2 regions of the Verrucosispora sp. WMMD1129 genome follow, and region 1 is predicted to be linked to the other one. Evidence: riboswitches for the same ligand, from Rfam matches in the RefSeq annotation. Region 1 holds a riboswitch; the other holds the start of a gene.

What was found. A riboswitch is a leader RNA that binds a small molecule or an ion and turns the genes downstream of it on or off. The one in region 1 is predicted to bind cyclic di-AMP.
Region 2: it holds a riboswitch for cyclic di-AMP, as region 1 does, so the genes downstream of both, O7624_RS06470 (C39 family peptidase) here and O7624_RS23300 (hypothetical protein) in region 1, are expected to answer to the same signal.

What each region holds. Positions count from the first base shown of each region.
Region 1 covers NZ_CP120741.1:4,985,257-4,993,089, reverse strand. Annotated here, with positions in the region: gene O7624_RS23315 (alpha/beta hydrolase) at 1-595, shown strand, start outside; gene O7624_RS23310 (AAA family ATPase) at 684-2,798, shown strand; gene O7624_RS23305 (cation diffusion facilitator family transporter) at 2,890-3,807, shown strand; cyclic di-AMP (ydaO/yuaA leader) riboswitch at 3,960-4,091, shown strand; gene O7624_RS23300 (hypothetical protein) at 4,096-5,199, shown strand; gene O7624_RS23295 (PfkB family carbohydrate kinase) at 5,415-6,395, shown strand; gene O7624_RS23290 (5'/3'-nucleotidase SurE) at 6,392-7,216, shown strand; gene O7624_RS23285 (STAS domain-containing protein) at 7,245-7,610, opposite strand.
Region 2 covers NZ_CP120741.1:1,423,076-1,430,908, reverse strand. Annotated here, with positions in the region: gene O7624_RS06490 (glycosyltransferase) at 1-475, opposite strand, end outside; gene O7624_RS06485 (acyltransferase) at 758-1,951, shown strand; gene O7624_RS06480 (hypothetical protein) at 2,062-2,466, shown strand; gene O7624_RS06475 (hypothetical protein) at 2,691-3,449, shown strand; cyclic di-AMP (ydaO/yuaA leader) riboswitch at 3,727-3,868, shown strand; gene O7624_RS06470 (C39 family peptidase) at 4,105-4,968, shown strand; gene O7624_RS06465 (DUF397 domain-containing protein) at 5,069-5,269, opposite strand; gene O7624_RS06460 (helix-turn-helix transcriptional regulator) at 5,260-6,072, opposite strand; gene O7624_RS06455 (hypothetical protein) at 6,309-6,563, shown strand; gene O7624_RS06450 (hypothetical protein) at 6,560-6,895, shown strand; gene O7624_RS06445 (class I SAM-dependent methyltransferase) at 7,279-7,833, shown strand, end outside.

The DNA of each region.
Region 1 (7,833 bases):
GATCATGGAGTACGCGCACCGCCACCCGGACCACTTCTCCCGACGCACCGCCGGTCTGGTCTTCGTCTCCACCACCGCCGAAGGGCACACCCACACCGTCTACGGCCTTTCTCCCCGGATCGCCCGGATCATCCGGCTGGCCGAGACCACCGGCGCCGGGGTTCTCGCCCGCTGCGGCGCCTGGCGACCGCCCCGGGCCCTGTTGCGCGCGCTCCGACCGAGCATCCGGTGGATGCTGTTCGGGGACAGCTGCGACGCCACGGACATCCGGCTGGTCACCTCGGCGGTGGCCCGCGCCTCGCTGCGGTCGATCGGCGGGTTCCGCGCCTCCATCGGCACCCAGCACCGGCTGGCCACGCTCACCGCGCTGGCTCACCTGCCGGCGGCGGCGCTGGTCGGCGACCGGGACCGGCTCACCCCGCCGCCGTGTGCGCAGTCCATCGCCGCCGCGCTGCCCGCCACCGAGCTGACCGTCTGCCCCGGTGCCGGACACATGTTGATGATGGAGCGTCCCGAGGAGGTCAACGCCGCCCTGGCCGGCGTGTTGCGCCGGGTCCTGGACGACCTACCGACCCAGCGGCGCGTCCACGCCTGACCGTCCCGCCCAATGCCGTTCCGCCCAGCTCGGCGGCGGGGCGTAATCTCGTGCGGTTGGCCAGGCGGCGTCACGAGGAGAGCGAGCGGTGGATCAGAGCACCCTGGATCAGGAGATCGCCGCCGAGCAACGGCATCTCGACCGGGTGTACGCGCGACTGGCCGAGCTGCGCCGATCGGCAGTGCGCGCGGAACGGGAAGGCTACCGGCTGGCCCGGGTCGGCAACTTCGGTGCGCTTGTCGAACGCGACGCGATGGTCTTCCACGCCGCGCAGCGACGCCATGTGCTCGACGCCGAGTACGAGGGGTTGGTCTTCGGCCGACTCGACCTGCGTGACGGGCAGACCCTGTATGTCGGGCGACTCGGTATCCGCGACGAGGACGCCACCACGCTTGTGGTGGACTGGCGGGCCCCGGCTGCCGCCGCCTTCTACCGGGCGACCCCGGCCGAGCCGCTGGGCGTCGTCCGGCGTCGGACGATCCAGTCCAGCGGGGAGCGGGTCACCCGGATCGAGGACGACCTGCTGGACCCGGACGCGGCCCCGACGGACATGCCGGTGGTCGGCGACGGCGCGCTGCTGGCCACCCTGTCCCGGACCACCGGCCGGGGCATGCGGGACATCGTGGCCACCATCCAGCGCGAGCAGGACGAGGCGATCCGCTCCCCCGGCTCGGGAGTGACCCTCGTCTCCGGCGGCCCGGGCACCGGCAAGACGGCGGTGGCGCTGCATCGCGCGGCGTACCTGCTCTACGCCGACCGCAGCCGGTACGCCGGAGGCGGCATCCTGGTGATCGGTCCCTCCTCGGTCTTCGTCGAGTACATCGCCTCGGTGCTGCCGTCGCTGGGCGAGGACACCGCCACCCTGCGCTCGCTGGGCACCCTGTTTCCCGGGGTGGTGGCCACCCGCACCGACCCGCCCGAGGTGGCGGCGATCAAGGGCTCGCTGCGAATGCGCCGGGTGCTGGAACGGGCGGCCCGGGACGCGGTCCCCGGCTCCCCGACCGAGCTGCGCCTGCTGTACCGGGGCACGTTGCTGCGGTTGGAGCGGGCCGAGCTGGACGCCATCCGGGACCGCGCGCTGCCCCGCGGCGCCCGCCGCAACGAGGTGCGTCGGGCCGGCTTCGACGGCGTGCTCGCCGCGCTCTGGGCGCAGGCTCGCCGGCTGGGCATCGCCGGGTTGCCCGAACAGCGTGCCTTCGAGGACGAGCTGATCGACCGGACGGACTTCCGCGAGTTCCTCAAGGCGTGGTGGCCCCGGCTGCATCCGCGGCACGTGCTCGCCTGGTTGGCCGAACCGCAGCGGCTGCGCCGGTACGGCGGGGGCCTGCTCTCCGGTGCCGAGATCCGGCTGCTCGGTGCGGCGTACCGGGAGCTGGCCACGGACGGGCCGACCGTGGCCGACGTCGCGCTGCTGGACGAGTTGGACGCGCTGCTCGGCAAGCCGATGCGTCCCGCCCGCCCGAAACGGGACCCGTTCCAGCTGGCCGGCGGGGTACGTGAGCTGAGCACCGCTGCCGACCGGCAGCGGGCTGCCCGGCAGGCCGCCCGGGAACGCCCCGAGGACTACCGCGACTACGCCCACCTGGTGGTCGACGAGTCCCAGGACGTCTCACCGATGCAGTGGCGGATGGTGGGCCGGCGCGGGCGGCTGGCGTCCTGGACGGTGGTGGGTGATCCGGCGCAGACCGCGTGGACGGGAGATCCGCAGGAGTTGGCCCGGGCCCGCGACCAGGCGCTGGGGCGCCGCCGCCGGCACCGGTTCACGCTCACCACGAACTACCGCAACTCGGCGGAGATCTTCGCGGTGGCGGCGGCCGAGATCCGGCGGGCGTACCCGGATCTCGCGTTGCCCACCGCGGTCCGTTCCACCGGGATCGATCCACTCCAGCTCGAGGTGCCGGCGCCCGAGCTGGAGACCACAGTCGTGACGGCCGCCAGCGCCCTGCTCGGCGAGGTCGAGGGGACCGTCGGCGTGATCACTCCGGTGCCCCGACGGGACCAGGTCGCGGCCTGGCTGGGGGCGCTGGGCGGGCAGCGGTTGCAGGTGGTGACCAGCCTGGAGGCCAAGGGCATGGAGTACGACGGTGTGGTGCTGGTCGCCCCGGCGGAGATCCGGGCGGAGCCGGGCTCCGGTGTCCGTACCCTCTACGTCGCCCTGTCCCGGGCCACCCAGCGGTTGACCACCGTCGACCCGGCCGGGTGAACCCGAGCACCGCGACCCGCCCGACGATTGCACACATAGCGATGTTGGCATAGCTCCGTCCCCGGTCCGGCGGACGACGCAAGGTGTCTGGGTGGGCGCCGGCCATGACCACCACCACGCTGCGGTGTCGAACGCCGCCCACCGCCACTCCGGCCGGCTGTGGGCAGCGTTCGCCCTGCTCAGCGCGCTGATGGTGATCGAGGCAGGCACCGCTCTGCGGACCGGTTCGCTGGCCCTGCTCTCCGACGCCGGGCACATGTTCACCGACGTGTTGGGCATCGGGATGGCCCTCGCGGCCGTGGCTGCCACCCGTCGGGCCGACACGGACCCGCAACGCACCTTCGGGCTCTACCGACTGGAGGTGCTCGCGGCCCTGGCCAACGCCGTACTGCTCTCCGGCGTCGCGGTGTACGTGCTGGTCGAGGCGGTACGCCGAATCGGCGATCCGCCCGAGGTGCTCGCCGGCCCGGTCCTGGTGGTGGCCGCACTCGGCCTGCTCGCCAACGTCGCCGCGTTCGCCCTCCTGCGTCCGGGGGCGCGGGAGAGCATCAACCTGCGCGGGGCGTATCTGGAGGTGCTGGCGGACCTGCTCGGTTCGCTTGGCGTGATCGCGGCCGCCCTGCTGATCACCGTGACCGACTGGTGGTGGGCCGACCCTCTGGTGGCCACCGCGATCGCCACGTTCATCCTGCCCCGGACGTGGCGCCTGGGCCGGGCCGCGGTACGCATCCTGGTCCAGGCCGCTCCGGAACACCTTCAGGTCACCGCGGTGTATGACCGGCTGGCCGCGGTGCCGGGCGTGGCCGGCGTCCACGACCTGCACGTCTGGACGTTGACCTCCGGCATGGAGGTCGCCTCGGCGCACCTCACCGTCAGACCGGGCGCCGACGTCGGCGCCGTGCTGGCGGCGGCCCGCTCGGCGCTGCACGAGGACTTCCAGATCGAGCACGCGACCCTCCAGATCGAGCCGCGGTCGGATCCCGGGCACTGCGGGGCGGCGCAGTGGTGACCGGAAGAATCAGAGAAAAGGGGTTATTGTCCGCTTTTGGTCTGTTCTACTAGTCAACAACTGAACACCAGCAGTAACAGCAGCTGCACCGGTCACATGGGCACCGGTAGGCTCGGACCCGGCCTCCGCCAGGCGGCACCCACAGGTGCCGGCGGCGGCCGCCGCCTAATCGCCCGCCAGGGCGAACCGGGGAACCAGGTTCCTGGGGTGTATCCGCGTCAGCGGTAGGGATCTTCCGTCCCGAACCCGTCAGCTAACCCGGTCGGCGGCTGACGGAAGGAAACGTGCATGCCAGCAGTGGCAACGGTAAGACCGGCCGCCCGTACGGCGGCCCTGATCGCCGCCGCGCTCGCCCTCACTCTCGGCGTCGCGCTGGCCCCCTCCACCCCCGCCGCCGCGGCATCGCCGCCATTGCGGGCGGCTGCCCCGGGCGACGTGGACGACGAGGGTGGCACCCCGGCGCTGCGGGCCCAACTGGAGGCCGCCAGCAAGGGCTACCTCGACGCCAAGACCGCACTCGACCGCTCGGTCAAGCGCCAGAAGAAGCTTGCCGAGCAGCTCAAGACGACCGAGAGTCAGGTCGCCGAGCGGGGCACCAAGGTCGCCGAGATCGCCGCACAGGCGTACCGCACCGGGCGGCTGGGCGCCGCGTCGGCTCTGCTCAACAGCGGTTCACCGGCCGGCTTCATGGACCGGGCGGCAGCGCTGGACGCGGTGGCTGCCAACGAGGATCGCGCGCTGCGTGAGCTCCAGGTGGCCCGGGACGAGGTCAGCGCCACCAAGCAGGCCCTGGACGTGGAGATCCAGGAGCAGCGCAAGCAGGTGGCCGTGATGGCCAAGCGCAAGGACCAGGCCGAGCGGGCGTTGACCGTGGCCATCGAGCGGGACGAGGCGGCCGAACGGGCCAGGGCCGCCGAGCGGGCCGCCCGGTCACCGTCGCGGAGCAGCGGGTCGAGTCCCACCGCCAAGCCCGCTCCCCGCAACTCCGACGGGTCGTGGCCCTCGGAGTCGTGCAGCGTCAACGACCCCACCCCGGCCAACGGCTGCATCACCCCACGCACCCTGCATGCGCTGAAGCAGGCCAAGTCGGCTGGCTTCACCCGGTACGTCTCCTGCTACCGCTCCGGCGGCTCGGGCGAGCACCCGAAGGGTCGGGCCTGCGACTTCGCCGCCCAGAAGAACGGCTTCGGCGGGGACGCGACCGGAGGCGACCGGACCTACGGCAACAACCTGGCGGCGTACTTCGTCAAGAACGCCGACCGGCTCGCGGTGCTCTACGTGATCTGGTACAGGCAGATCTGGCTGCCCAGCAGCGGCTGGAAGTCGTACAGCGGCGCCCGGGGTGACCCGTCCAGCGACCACACCAACCACGTCCACCTGTCGGTGTACTGACTTCCTCTTCGCGCCGGGTGAACCGCTCTTCACGAGCGGTTCACCCGGCGCTGCGTTTCACCGTTGGCCGGCGGGGCACCGTCCCTTCGGCGCGCATCGACGCGCCTCCTTGGTTACCGTCGTACCAGGAAGCGTTATTTGTCCGCTAACGGGAGGAACGCCATGAACGAGCGAATCGCCAGACCCGGCGGCGGTACGGACAACGGGGAGCGGTCATGACCGGCCGCGTCATGATCTTCGCACCGACACCGCTGCTGACCGTGACCATCGACCAGCCGAGCGACGCACCGGAGTTGCACCTGCACCCGGGCGGGCAGGGGGTGTGGCAGGCCAGGATGGTGCTGTCCCTCGGCGTCGACGTGGTGCTCTGCGCGGCGCTCGGCGGCGAGGTCGGGCAGGTACTGCAACCGTTGCTGGTAAGCGAGGGAGTCGACCTCAAGGTGGTGGCCCGCGACTCCGGCGGCACCGGCGGGTATGTGCACGACCGCCGTGAGGGGACCCGCCAGGAGATCGTCGACGTCATCGGCCAGCCGTTGAGCCGGCACGAGTTGGACGAGCTCTACAACCTCGCACTCGGCGAGGGCCTGCGCGCGCCGGTGAGCGTGTTGAGCGGGCCCAACCATCCGTCCCTGGTCCCCGCCGACCTCTACCGGCGCTTCGCGGCCGATCTCGGTGCCAACGGTGGCCGGGTGGTGGTGGATCTCTGCGGCGAGCACCTCGCCGCCGTCCTGGAAAGCGGTGTCTTCTTTCTCAAGGTCAGCCACGAGGAGCTGATCGCCGACGGGCGGGCCGACGGCGACGACGAGGAGGCGCTCACCCGCGCGATGTACGACCTGCACGCCTCCGGCGCCGAGAACGCGGTGGTCAGCCGGGCCGACAAGCCCGCGTTGGCGCTTGTCGACGGCGAGGTGTTCGAGGTGCGGATGCCGCGGCTGGAGGCCGCCGACCCGCGCGGGGCGGGCGACTCGATGACCGCCGGGGTGGCCGCCGTGGTGGCCCGGGGCGGCGACGTCCGCACGGCGATCCGTACCGGCGCGGCGGCCGGCGCGCTCAACGTCACCCGACACGGCCTCGGCACCGGCCGCCTCGACTCGATCAACGGCCTCGTCGACCGGGTCCGGTTGGAACCGGCGGGCAGCCGTCCCCAGGAGCGGACCACCCCCGACGAACTGGCACAACGGGCGGGTGGCCGATGACGCTGCGGGTGTTGATCACCAACGACGACGGGATCGCCGCGCCGGGCATCCAGGCGCTGGCTCGGGCGGCCGTCGACCGGGGCCTGGACGTGGTGGTGGCTGCCCCACTGGAGGAGGCGAGCGGCACCAGCGCCGCGATGAGCGCCATGGAGCAGGACGGGCACGTGGTGGTCCACGACCATCCGTTACCGGAACTCGACGGCGTGCCGGCGTTCGGCGTCGGTGGCTCGCCCGGGTTCATCGCGCTCATCGCCGTACACGGTGCCTTCGGACCGCCGCCGTCGGTGCTGCTGTCGGGCATCAACCGCGGCGCCAACGCCGGCCGCGCGGTGCTGCACTCCGGCACCGTCGGGGCCGCCTTCACCGCTGCGGCCAACGGCTGCCGGGCGATGGCGGTGTCGCTGGACGTGCTCTCGGCGGGTGAGGCGACGGCGGCCAGCGGAGGTGCCGCGGTGGCGGCTGCCGCCCGGGTTCGCGACGCCGAACGGAACTGGGCCACCGCCGCCCGCGTCGCCCTGGATCTGCTGCCCCGGCTGACCGCCGCGCCGGCGGAGAGCGTGCTCAACATCAATGCGCCCGATCTACCGCTGGCTCGACTGCGTGGGGTACGCCAGGCCACCCTGGCGACCTTCGGCCAGGTGCAGATGACCGTCGCCGAATCCGGGCACGGCTTCGTGCGTACCTCGCTGGAGGAGCCGGGACAGGCGGTACAGCCCGGCACGGATCTGGCTCTGCTCGCCGACGGCTACGCGTCGGTGACCGCGGTCCGGGCAGTCACCGAGGTGGCCGACGTGGACCTGTCCGGCCTCGACCGGGAGTGATCAGGTGCCCCTGCGGTAGTCGGTGCGGTCAGGCCCCGGGGAGCACCTCGGGAGCCGTGGCCGCCCCGGCGTAGTAGGGCTCCGGCGCGCCGAAGAGGCCGAGCAGGCCGGTCACCCAGAGCTGCCGGTGCACGAACCGGCTCGGCTCGGTGACGATCAGCTTCACCCCGCTGACCTCGGCGGTCTGGAATCCGGCGACCATCGCGCTGATGCCCACCGAGTCGATGAAGGTGACCAGCCGCATGTTGAGCTCGATCCGGGCCGGCCGCCCCTTGGCCAGCACCTCGGCGATGGCCTCTTTCACCTCGTACGCGGTGTCGACGTCGATCTCACCCCGAGGGGCGATCTCGATGACACCACCGGGCCGAACCGTCTGCAGGATCGACAGGCTCACGCGAGCACCTCCACTCGCCCGTACGACGGGCGCCTCATCAGTACGCGGGCCGCGACCGACAGTATTCCTTCAACCGCCTCGGTCGCCACCCCTCGGGATGAGCAATTCACGGATGCGGGCACAACAAATCACCCATATCCGAACTTTATTGGCCTTATCACTCAGCGTTCGGCCTCTGCCGACGCCGCCGAACCAGGGTAGCGGGCCGACGCCATCCCCGTCG
Region 2 (7,833 bases), 3.1 Mb from region 1:
CGGCCAGTCGCACCACGCCGGGGGTCGCGCGCAGCAGCCGGCTGCTGGCGTCCACCTCCTCGCGCCCACACTCGTGCACCCGCAGGTGGTCGACCATCATCACGTCGGGGCGGTCCACCCGTAGCCGGTCCAACACGGCCGGGATCGTCCCGGCCGGCAGCCAGTCGTCGCTGTCGACGAACCAGACGTACCGGCCGGTGGCCACGTCCAGGCCCGCGTTGCGGGCCGGCCCGAGGCCGACGTTGCGGTCCAGGTGCAGGACGCGCACCCCGGGATGCTCGGCGGCGTACGCGCGCAGCAGTTCACCGCAGCGGTCCGGTGAGGCGTCGTCGACGGCGACCACCTCGACCTGCGCCGCCTCGTCGTCCGGGACGTCGGCGCGGATGGAGTCCAGGCACTGGCGCAGGTACGCCTCGACGCCGTAAACCGGCACGACGATGCTCAGCAGCGGCGTCGGCGTCGGCGGTGTGACCACCCGGAAACCTTCGGCCACCCGGGTTGACGAACCTGGAACCTGACGTGGCCGGGCGCGGTGAAGTTTTCGAACAGCCGATGAGTGTCAGGTTAACGGCGGGGCACTTGGTGGTCTGAAGGGTCGCCGGTGATCGATCTGGACGAATGCCGCGGTGGGCGGTGCTCCGGAGTGCGGCAGACGGCCGAGCCAGGCAGTTGTCTGCCAGCTACCCGAGGTAGGGTGCCCGGCGGGCCACGAGGAGATGGGCGTGCGGGTGACGTGGTCGAGAACCGGGAGGTGGACATGACGAGCTCTACCCTCGCGGCGTCGGCGACCACCCCGAGCGAGCGTACGGACGCCCACCGCCTGCCGTCGCTTACCGGACTGCGGTGGATCGCCGCGCTGCTGGTCTTCGGCTTCCACGCCGGCACCATGCGCATCATCGCCGAGCCTGGCCCGCAGGCGGTGGTGGGCGAGATCTTCACCCTGGGTCTCTCCGGGGTGCAGTTCTTCTTCATCCTCAGCGGCTTCGTGCTGGTCTGGTCCGCGCGGCCCGGTGCCTCCCGCCGCCGGTTCTGGCGGCGTCGGTTCGCCAAGATCTATCCGAACCATCTGGTGCTGTGGGCGCTGGCCATGCTGGCGATGCTCTGGTTCGCCGATCCGATCAACCCGGTGGCGGCGCTGGAGAACCTCCTGCTGGTGCAGGCCTGGGATCCCCGACCGGGCCACTTCTACAGCGTCAACAACGTCAGTTGGTCGCTCTCCTGCGAGCTGTTCTTCTACCTGTGCCTGCCGCTGGTGCTGCCGGCGGTGCGGCGGGCCCGACCGTGGCTGCTGTGGGCCGTGGTGATCGCGGTGCCGCTGCTGATCCTGGCGCTCTGGCCCGGGCAGGCACTGGTGCCGGAGTCGGATCGCTGGTGGTTCGCTCAGGTCTTCCCGCTGGTCCGTTCGCTGGAGTTCTGGATGGGCGTGGCCGCGGCCGAACTCATGCTGCGGGGCCGCTGGCGGGGGCCCGGGCTCCCTGTGGCCAGCCTGATCTTCGTCCTGACCTGGGTGGCGGCCTCCCAGTGGATCCCGGCCGAGTTCTGGGCGGCGCTGCTGGCGGCGGCGTACGTCCTGGTGATCGCCGCGGCGGCCGACGCGGACGTGCACGGGCGGCGCTCGCCGTTGCGCTCCCGGACGATGGTCTGGCTCGGCGAGGTCTCTTTCGCGTTCTACCTGGTGCACGTCTTCGTGATCATGACGATCCTGCGGTCGACCGGCGACTGGGGCACCGGCCTGCCCGGCTGGTGGGGCCCGCTCGCGGTGATCGGATTCCTGCTGCTCACCCTGGGGCTGGCCGCTCTGCTGCACCGGTACGTGGAACAGCCGATGATGCGTCGCCTGGCCCCGTCCCGACCGTCGGCGGTCGGGCTGCCCCGACAGCGGGCGTCCCGGGGCGGTGCGGGCCCGGCCGGAGACGTCGAGCATGGCTCGACCGTCCATCACGGACAGTGAGCTGACGGTAGCCTGACCTGCGCGTATCGACGTTCCCGGCGACGCGCCGGGCGGTTCGACACGCCCGGTGGCTGGTGCGTCCCGGGCGGTCGTGGCGGTAGCGTGACGGGGTGCTTCCTGCCGCGCCCACCCGTCCCTTGTGGTGGTTGGCGCGCTGGGCCGCGCGGCTGCTGACCGGGCTCGCGGTCGCCGCCGCCTTCACCCTCGGCGCCTGGGCCCTGCCCGGCCACCCGGCTCCCACTGATCGGCCCGCCGCCCCGGCACCGCTGGCCGACCCCGCCGTGGCACCGGCGTCCGCGGGCCTGGCCGTGCCCTTGGACTTGGCCGCACCCCTCGACCCGTCCGCCACTCTCGATCTGGCCGCCGCCGACCCGACCGGGGTGTCCGCGACGCAGCCGCCGGCCTGTGGTCGGCCCGGGCTGACGGTGCTCGGCAGCGTCGCTGCGGGCGTCACGCGGGGGCCTACGGCCCTGGTCGAGGGCGTCCGGGCCGCCCGCGCCCCACCGCACGCCTGATCCCGGCGACACCGCCCGCCTGATCCCCGGCGACCTTCCGTCGCGTCCGCACCGCTCGGGGCCGCACCCGCGCCGAGCCCCTGCCAACCCGTTGCCGCCAGCCGCGCCGTCGGTGCTCCCCAGCACGAGGGGCACCGGCACGAGCCGCGACCGCGCCGCAACGCCATCCGCGAACCGCCGCCGGCACGGCCACCGTCGCCGTACCGATTTCCCGAGGTGCCGACATGGAGAAGACAGTTCTCTACCAGTTCCTGATCGAGGTGCCACGCGCCGCCGCCATCTGGTCGGTCCTGCTCGTCCTGGCGTTGGGCGTACTCACCGTGCTTGTCGCCCGCCCGGAGCCGACCGGGCCAGTGGAGAAACCCGTCGACGAGGACGCGCTCCGCGCCGCGACCGAAGAGGCCGACCTGCGCCGATACGCGGGCGAGGTGGCGGTCGCGGCAGCCGGTGCCGGGCAGAACGCCGAGCGACGCCGCACGGCATGGCGGGTGGCCCAGACGGAACTGGACCGCGCCTGGGCCGCGTACGACCAGGCGGAGGCCGCCGCCCGCCGGCTGGCCGGCGTCGTCGGACTGCCGACCCCGCGCACCCCCCGGACCCCGGCCGAGTACGCGGCCCGCGAGCGCTGGCTGCGCCGGGCCGCGATGGCCGCCCACTGGCGTGGCGACCTGACCGCCCGTCAACTCAGCGATGTGCTGGCGGGCCGGTCCGGCTGGGATCCCCGGCGGCATCCGGCCGAGCAGGAGGTGGTCCTCGCCCGGGTGGTGCGTGACAACCGCCTGGCCGCCTATCGATCGGCCGCCGAGCGGGAGCAGGACCTGTGGCGGGCGGCGGAACTGGCCACCGAGGCGGCCCGCGCCCTCTCCGCCGAGGCATACGCGGCCGCTGAGCGACTCCGACCGAACCGGCTGCCCGTCTCCGGTCGGGTCACCGCCGGCCGGCGCGACCTTGTCCCGCGCTGGCGTCCGGCTCGGCTTGGCTGAAATTCCGTGAGCTGGGTCACATGGGCCGGAAATTCGGTCACTGTTCGTAGGCGAGGCGATTACCGCAGCAATCTCCGTCGAGATTTCCACCAGCCGTCCGGTTGTTCCCTGAAGGTGCCCGGAATGCCGTCGGTCCCATTGAGCGACGCCAGTTCTCCGATACCCGAAAATTGCCGCCACGGATCATGTTTAAGCAGGTCAGGGTGGGTTGGCTTCGAGGTGACCGGCCAGTAGTGTCAGCGCGTCCGGTGCGGTAACCGATCGCAGGAAGCGACGCCGTACCGACCCGCTCAATCGTGAACCTCACGAACCGGGGACCCACTGCACCACTGGGGTGAATCCGCGAGTCTCGGCCCGCGGTAGGGCGTCTTCCCGCCCGAATCCGTCAGCTAACCCGGTCGGCGGTGACGGAAGGAGTACCAACCCTCGTGCAGTCCGATGTGATCCCCCTGTTCCCCCGCCTCCACGGCACCGCGGTGCCCGTGCTCGCTGGCCCGACCGCCGCGAGCTGACCCCGGTCATCGCCACCGCCCGGGTCTCCGGGCGTACCCCTCGAACGGCCTCGTCCCGCTCACCCGGGCGGTCGTCGGCGCGCTGATGCCGACCCGACCGCCGGAGCCGGTGTGCCGTTCTCCCCTCAGCCCGTGGAGGAACCGTGAAGCACACCCTTTCCCGCCGGCTCCGCCGGCTGGTCAGCGAACGCACCTATCAGCTCGTTGCCGGATCCGCCGTGGCCCTCGTCCTGGCCACCGGCACCGGAGCCGCCCTCGCCGGCACCGGGAACACCCCGGCACCCACGCAGGCCACGACCGCCGCCGCCGAACTGCGCAGTGACACGGTGGTCGCGCCGAGTCAGGCGGAGGTCGCGCCGACGACCGCCGCGCCGAGCAGCGCGGCACCCAGCAGCGCCGCGCCGGCCAGTGCCGCGCCGGCCAGCGCCGCCGCCTCGCCGTCACCGAAGGCCACCGCGGACCCGGACCTGGCCAGCAAGAAGGCGGCACCGAAGCCGCCGGCCTCAGAGGTTCTGGAGTACGACCACCAGGCCCAGATCAACGGCTACTACTGCGGTCCCGCCGCAGTGCGTAACGCGCTGAGCGCCGCCGGTGTCGCGCGCAGTCAGGACGCCCTGGCCAGCCAGCTCGGCACCACGTTCGCCGGCACCAACTCGGCCGAGGACACCACCCGCGTCCTCAACGCCGTCGTCAAGGGCGACCCGTACGAGACCACGATGATCCGTGGCGGTGCGGCCACCCCGGCCCAGATGGACCAACTCCAGGCGGACGTCGTCGCCGCCATCACCGACGGGCGAGGCGTCGTGGTGAACGTCGCCGGTTCCGTCACCGACACCGACGGCCGCTGGCACTCGTTCCCCGGCGGCCACTACATCGCCGTGGTCGGCTACAAGGACTCCGGGCGGCTGGTGAGGATCGCCGACTCGGCGGACGCCTCGTACCCGTCGTACTGGCTCAGCACCATCGATCTGGCCAACTGGGCCGCCACCCGCGGCTACTCGGCCTGATCATCGTCCCGCTGCACCCGGAAGCCCTCGGCCCGTTGGCCGAGGGCTTCCGTTTCGGGTACGTCATGCTGGTTGTCGGGTCGACGTAGCTCGGGGTTCGTCAGGCGTGCGTGCGGTGCTGCTTCGCCAGGCCGACGAAGCTCGCCCAGGCGGCCGGTGTGAAGGCCAGTGTGGCGGCGTCGCGGTTCTTTGTGTCGCGGACCAGCACGATGCCGGGCAGGTTGTCGGCGACCTCCACGCAGTCGTTGCCGCTGGACCCGCTGCGGGTCGACTTGCGCCAGGTCGCGCCGTTCAGATCCATGGCTTCACAACATCCTTCATGCGCTCGATCGACTGGCGGCCGGACAGTGCCTCGTTGCGCACCGTCTCCCACTTCGACAGCAGGACACTCAGGTCGTCGTCCTTGTCGACCAGGACGCCGCCGAGTTGGGTGTCCAGATTACCCACCCAGCCGCCGTCCGCGCCCCTCGCCAGGATGAAGGGGCCGGTCAGTCCATCGTGCATGGCGACGCCGGTGGGCACCAGGTGCACGCTGATGTTGGGCCGGGTGGCCAGCGCCATGAGGTGGTGCACCTGCTCGACCAGCACGTCCTTCAGCTCCTCGTCGACCCGCCGCAGCACCACCTCGTCGATCACCGCGATGAGCTGGGGCGGGTCGTCCTGTTCCAGCACCGTCTGCCGGGCCATCCGGTTGGCCAGCCGCCGCTCCACCCCGGCCTCGGTCAGCGCGGCGTCGGTCCGGATCACCGCGCGGGCGTAGCGCTCGGTCTGGAGCAGGCCCGGCACCAGCGTCGGCTGGTAACAGCGGAGCTGCCGGGCGTTCCGCTCCGCCTCCAGGTAGGGCAGGAACCACGCGGGTTGGCGCAGCACCTCGGCGGTCCGCAGCAACTCCTCGAACATGCCCCCCGTCTCCAGGACCTCGTCCGCCCGCTTGGCGTACGGCCGATCGAGCGGGCGGGTACCCACCTCCACAGCGGACACCAGGGACGCCGAATAGTTCGTCCGCCTACCGAATTCCTCCTGGTTCATCCCTGCGGCAGTACGTAGCCGGCGAAGCTGCGTACGGATCAACTCATGCAGGTCGGAAGGCTGCTCGCGTTCCATGTCCCCTCCACCGGGTCTGTCAAGATCGCCAAGAGGCCGCCCAGCGCTGGATCGGGGCACCCGGACCCCACCGTGGCCAGCGTCGATGCCTTCCGACCGTAGTGCCGTCCTCACCAGACTGTCACGCAACGGGGCCGCTCCCATCCACAGGGGACGGGGCGGTTCTGTCCCGGGGCCGCCCGTGCGCCTTCCCCCGCGTCCGGGCGGACCCTCCGATCGCTGACTGGGAGGTTGATATGCGTACCCGGGTTGCCTGGTATTTGTGCCCGACGACGCTGCTGCCGGTGTACTCGCCGGGGCGGCGGTCGCTGCCGGAGCACTCGCCAGGGCGGCAGGATCAGCACGAGACGGATCTGCCGCAGCGGCGGCGGGGCACGCACCTGCCGGAGTGGATGCGGGAGCCGACCCGGCCGTTGCCGATGCCGCGTCCGGGGCGTCCCGGCTGGCTCACCCCCGGGCAGCAGTGGCGGGCCAACGGAGGCCAGTGGTGACCGTGGGCCGGTCGGGTGCGATCACCAGCCGACTGTTCGCCCCCGAGCGGGGTCCACGGCCCCAGCGTCCGTACGCCTCTGGCGGCGAGGTGCCGCACACCCCGTTACGGCCGATGTGGTGCTGCCGCGCCGACGGGCAACCCTGGCCCTGCGGGCAGGCCCGGCTGCTGCTGCGCGTCGAGTACGACGGCAACCTGCCCGGCCTGTCCATCTACCTCGCCGGTCTGATGTACGACGCCATGCGCGACCTCTACCACCTCAACCCCCACGACACCCCCGAACCCACCACCCTCTTCACCCGCTTCATCGCCTGGACCCGCCGCCCCGCCTAGCAACCCCGCTGCCACCCCGATCGCCAGGGTTCAAGCGGCGGACAGGGCCTGTCCAAGATCTCGGCGAGCGCGGCGTACGCGCCGGACGAGATCCTGCGGGTCGTCGCGGATCCTGCGCGCCAGGTGAAGCAGAGCAAGTGCGCCGTTCCGGCAGGGTCTGTCGCGTTCAAGATCCGGGCAACTTCCCTGTTGCTGCTGCTTCGAGTCCGGCTGAGGCAGCAGTAACCCTGAAGTTGCCCGGATCTTGGCGCGGCGGCGCGGGGGTGACGCGGCGGTGGGCGTGGCGGCGACCCGACGGTGGGTGCGGTGAGGGTGGGAACGGCGGGTGGGGCGATGCGACGATCAGGGGTGAGATCGACCTCGACGTCTGATGCGGGGGAACCATGGGGGAGCAGGAGCCGTACGCGGGGCTGGCCACCACGTTCGACACGGCCGCCGAGCTGTACGAGCAGGCCCGACCGGGCTATCCGGAGCCGTTGTTCGACGACCTGGCCGCGACGACGGGCCTGGTGACCGGGCCGGCCAGGGTGCTGGAGATCGGCACGGGCACCGGCCAGGCCACCCGCGGTCTGCTGGCGCGCGGCTGGCAGGTGGTCACCCTGGAACCGGGACGGGAACTGGCCTCGGTGGCGCGCCGCGTACTCGCCGGCCGCGGCGACGTGCGCGTCGTGGAGTCGCCCTTCGAGCGGTGGGAAGCTGACGAAAGCGTGCCGTTCGATCTCGTCTTCGCCGCGACCTCGTGGCACTGGCTGGACCCGGCTGTCGCCTACCGTCGGGCCGCGGAACTGCTGCGTCCCGGCGGGCACCTGGCGATCGTCGCCACCGAGCACGTGTCACCACCGGACGGCGACGACTTCTTCCGGCAGGTCGAGCGGATCTACGACGAGGTCGGCATGGGCGACGGGCAGGGCGGCCCGCAGCCACCCGAAGCGATCGCG